2 regions of the Delftia sp. HK171 genome follow, and region 2 is predicted to be linked to the other one. Evidence: riboswitches for the same ligand, from Rfam matches in the RefSeq annotation. Region 2 holds a riboswitch; the other holds the start of a gene.
What was found. A riboswitch is a leader RNA that binds a small molecule or an ion and turns the genes downstream of it on or off. The one in region 2 is predicted to bind glycine.

Region 1: linked by a shared signal. The riboswitch ahead of BO996_RS00630 (D-amino acid dehydrogenase) and the one ahead of gcvT (glycine cleavage system aminomethyltransferase GcvT) in region 2 are both predicted to bind glycine.

Annotation. Positions count from the first base shown of each region.
Region 1 is NZ_CP018101.1:147,877-150,324, forward strand. It holds gene BO996_RS00625 (invasin domain 3-containing protein) at 1-677, opposite strand, end outside; glycine riboswitch at 1,324-1,434, shown strand; gene BO996_RS00630 (D-amino acid dehydrogenase) at 1,527-2,448, shown strand, end outside.
Region 2 is NZ_CP018101.1:4,372,187-4,374,634, forward strand. It holds gene BO996_RS19710 (fatty acid--CoA ligase) at 1-1,120, opposite strand, end outside; glycine riboswitch at 1,290-1,401, shown strand; glycine riboswitch at 1,417-1,535, shown strand; gene gcvT (glycine cleavage system aminomethyltransferase GcvT) at 1,595-2,448, shown strand, end outside.

The DNA of each region.
Region 1 (2,448 bases), 2.2 Mb from region 2:
CCGAAATCGATGGTCAATGAGCCCGTGCCGGCTGGCACGGTGCCTTTGAGCCAGTACCAGGCGCCACCGGCACCAGTGGTGGTGCCCGTATCGCCGCCGCTGATCATCTGGGTTTGACCACAGGCATTGGTGGCTCCCGTCACGGCGCCGGACTGGGCTCCGCTGACGAATGTATTGGCACAGCGCACGTAAACCGTCTGATTGTCGACATACGGATGGAGGTTTCCGGCCGCATCCTTGGATGTCCCACTCTGTATGGTTCGTACCGACGTAGACAGTGTCGGCGCAAAGACGATGGAAACATCGGCACTCGGATCCAGCGTTTGCAGCGTGTAGTTGGCTGCCTGAATGGCAGCTCGCAGCGTACATGCGCCAGCAAAGGTGCCTCCCAGCGTGCTGACACAGGTGGTTGGTGTCGTTGCATTGGCATTGGGAGCGTCGCTGTTGTCGGTGACCGTGAAAACGACGGTCGCCGCCAGTGCCGTGGATGAGATACCCGCGCATGAAAGCAGCAGCAAAGAGAAAAGGCACTTCGCTGCACGCCACTTGCGAAAAAATGCCGAACCAGGCAGGCGATTGAGAGCATGCATGATATTCCCCGTTTTCTCAAGGAGATATGACAGGAAAATGATTTTCCCAATGGCAATGGCCATCAGTTGTACCCAGCGCATTTGCATCGCCGTACCTCGAATAGTTCTATTTGAATCACGAGCTCACAACTCACCTTGCAGCCGGTGAGGTTGGAAGCAAAATTTTTCGCGCAGATCCTGCGCGTCAATCAGAAAAGGCGGATTTCCATCAACGTTTGCGAGCTGCTCCGCTGCCCATTGAGCCGGACACACCTTCAGTCGGGTTTGCGACGCAAATCATTCCTCCCTCCACAAACCATATTCACCGTGCTTGTATTTTTTCAGTGCCGGACCAGTTTCCATGGACCTGCACCTGTGCAACGGTAAGTCGCCTATCAGACATATACACAACTCATGGTTAACCCATGCAGGTCCAATCGACCAGAACATGCACTGACAAACCACTGCACACATCGATAGGCTAAATCATGTTTTTTTCTATTTCAATAGTTTTTTTACATGCAGTCGGAGACTCGTGCCAGCGCTACGAGGGAGGCGCTTGAGCGATCTAGGGAATACCCTGAATCGGCCACACCACATACAGGTAGTAACTGGTGGTATCCCGAGTACGACTGGAACCGGCTGCGCAAGCCACATAGAATCGCCCCTGCAGGAGAGCAGGCGGGCACCACGGTGCCGAGCCTCACCGAAGGCGCAAACTCCCATACACGCTCAGGTTCCGTACTGCAAACACAACATGCCGTCTGGAGAGCCGCCGCACGCAATATGCGGCGCACCGAAGGAGCAAGCCCCGTTCCCATGGACGGCGGTGAATCTCTCAGGTACCAAGGACAGGGGGAGCGGCAGCTGCGTCACGACGGACGCCGGCTGCTTGCTATTGAATCCATAGCTACCAGCTTCCGCGTGACCGGCACATGCCTTTGAAAGGGCATTGTCATGCGCGTCATCGTTCTCGGAGCCGGCCTGATCGGCACCGCCTCGGCCTACTATCTGCAATCCCTGGGCCACGAGGTCACGGTCATCGACCGCCAGGCTGCGCCCGGCGCCGAAACCAGCTTTGCCAACGGCGGGCAGATCTCGGTCAGCCACGCCGAGCCCTGGGCCAACCCCGGCGCACCGCTGAAGTTGCTGGGCTGGCTGGGCCGGCAGGACGCCCCCCTGCTGTTCCGCCTGCGCGCCGACATGCGCCAGTGGCTCTGGGGCCTGTCCTTCCTGCGCAACTGCACGCCCGCGCGCACGCGCCACAACATCCAGCAGATCGTTCGCCTGGGCACCTACAGCCGCGAGGCCCTGCAGCAGCTGCGGTCGGACACCGGCATCCAGTACGAACAGCGCATGCAGGGCATCCTGCACTTCTACACGAACGCCCGCGAGTTCGAGGGCGCTCTCAAGCCCACCGAGCAGATGCAGGCCCTGGGCTGCGACCGCCGCCTGATCGACGCCGACGAAGCCGTGCGCCTGGAGCCGGCCCTGGCCCATGTGCGCGGGCAGATAGCGGGCGCCACCTATACGGCCGAGGATGAATCGGGCGACGCCAATCTCTTCACGCGCGAGCTGGCACGCATTGCCACCACCACGGGCGTGCAGTTCCGCCACGGCCACCACGTGACGGCGCTGCGCACCACGGGCGCGGGCGCCAGCCGCCATATCGACCATGTGGAGGTGACCAATGCCGATGGCCGCTACGAACGCATCCAGGGCGACGCCTATGTGCTGGCCATGGGCTCGTTCAGCCCGCTGCTGGCCCAGCCGCTGGGGTTGCGCCTGCCCATCTATCCGGCCAAGGGCTACTCCGTGACCCTGCCGGTGCTGGACCCCGCCAAGGCCTATCAGGTCAGCCTCACGGACGACGAGTTCA
Region 2 (2,448 bases):
CCTCGGCCGGATCGGTGGGGGCGTTGTCTTCGCGCAGGCGCGCCACGATGAGGTCATGGCCCATGGAGGGCAGCCCGGCCGAGCCCGCGTGCGAGAGTTGCTCGCGCGGCAGGAGGATGGACATGCAGGGCCCCATCTCGGTGGTGCCGTAGACCTGGACCAGGTCGCTGCCGACCTTGCGCGTCCATTCGCGGATCAGGTGCGGCGCCATGGAGGCGCCGCCGTACTCCACCAGCCGCAGCGCGGGCGCCTGCTCAGGCGAGGCGATGGGGTCGGCCAGCAGCATGGTGACCATGGTGGGCGCCGCGAAGAAGAAGCTCACGCGCTCTTCGCGGATCAGGCGCCAGGCCTCGGTCACGTCAAAGCGGCGCAGCAGCACCTGGGTGGCCCCGGCCTGCAGGCGCGGCAGAAAGCTGGTGTGCAGCTCGGCCGTGTGGTTGAGCGGCGCCATGGCCAGGCCCACGTCGTCGCGCGTGAACTGCATGGTCTGGTGCATGAGGGCGTTGTGCGCCAGCTTGCTGCGGTGCGTATGCAGCACACCCTTGGGCCGGCCCGTGGTTCCGCTGGTGTACATGAGGATGCAGGGGTCGCTCTCGCGCACATGGGCCTGGGGCGGCGCGCTGCTGCGGCCCCAGGCCAGGGCGGACAGGCGCTGCGTGGCCCAGACCGGCAGCGGGTCGGCCGGGGCATCGTCGGCAAAGATCCAGTGCTCGGTGCCTGCGCCAGTGCCGCCGCCTTCGGCCTTGAGCAGGGCCTGGGCGCGCGCGGCCACCTCGCCGCCCTCGTGCTCGAACACCAGGGCGCGCGCAGCGCCGTCCTTGAGGATGAAGGCCAGCTCCTGGGCCGCCAGCCGGTAGTTGATGGGGTTGAAGATGGCGCCCAGGCGCGCGGCCGCCAGCATGGTGAAGACAAAGGCCGGCGTGTTGTAGAGAAAGGCCGCGACCACGTCGCCATGGCCTATGCCCAGCTCGGCCAGGCCGTGGGCGTGGCGGTTGACTTCGGCATCGAGCTGGGCGTAGGTCCAGGCGCGGCGCTCGCCGCCCTCCCAAGCGACCAGGGCTTCCTTGTTCGGCAGGTAACGTGCCGGCCAGGCCAATGTGTCTCCCAGCGTCTGCTGCATGTGCGCTTCTTCCTTCTCGCTCACGAGATTTCATATATCGATGCATCTCAATGTAGGAGATTTTTTAGACAGTTATGCAATTTGCAAATGCATCCATGCAGGCAAGCGCATGGAGTTGGGGCCGGCCCGCGGAAATCCCGAAGCCGCGCGGACGCTGGCCGCAGCTAGAATGCGCCGGTCAGGAGAGAGTGCCCGCCCGGCCGCAATGGTCACAGGCAGCGGCACCGCCGAAGGCGCAGGGTTCGCCCCGAACGCTCAGGCAAAAGGACTGGCACCGCCTGCCGCCACGGCCGCAGGCGTTCCTAGCTGGAGAGAGATGCAGGGCACGGCGGTGTGCCCCATCCACCGAAGGAGCAAGCCCCACGCATGGAAGGTGCGGGTGAATCTCTCAGGTAAAGCGGACAGCAGGGCAGGACATCCCGGGATTCCGGGATGGCGTTGTGCCTTGCCCCTTGCCGAAAAGAGAGTCCCTCCTTGACCGCTGCCTCCACCACCGATCTGCTCAAGACCCCGCTGTTCGACCTGCACCAGGAACTGGGCGCGCGCATGGTGCCGTTTGCCGGCTACTCCATGCCCGTGCAATACCCGCAGGGGCTGATGGCCGAGCACCTGCACACGCGCGAGGCGGCAGGCCTGTTCGATGTCTCGCACATGGGCCAGATCAGCCTGCGCGGCCCGGATGCCGGCGCGGCGCTGGAATCGCTGCTGCCCATGGACGTGCTGGGCCTGGGCGAACACCGCCAGCGCTACGGCCTGCTGCTCAACGACGCGGGCGGCATCCTGGACGACCTGATGTTCGTGCGCCGCGAGGACGACCTGTTCCTGATCGTCAACGGCGCCTGCAAGCTCGAAGACCTGGCGCACATCCAGGCCCGCATTGGCGGGCGCTGTGAAATCGAGCCCCAGTTCGACCGGGGCCTGCTGGCGCTGCAGGGCCCGCAGGCAGCAGCCGCCATGGAGCGCCTGCTGCCCGACACGGCCGGGCTGGTGTTCATGACGGGCGGCCACTTCGACTGGGAAGGCGCCGAGCTGTACATCACGCGCAGCGGCTATACCGGCGAGGACGGCTTCGAGATCTCCTTGCCCGCCAGCCACGCCGAGGCCTTTGCCCGAGCCCTGCTGGCCCAGCCCGAAGTCAGGCCCGTGGGCCTGGGCGCGCGCAATTCGCTGCGCCTGGAAGCCGGCCTGTGCCTGTACGGCAACGATCTGGACACGACCACCACCCCGGCCGAGGCCGCCCTGAACTGGGCCGTGCAGAAGGTCCGCCGCATTGGTGGCGAGCGCGAAGGCGGCTTTCCCGGCGCGGCCACCGTGCTGGCCCAGCTGCA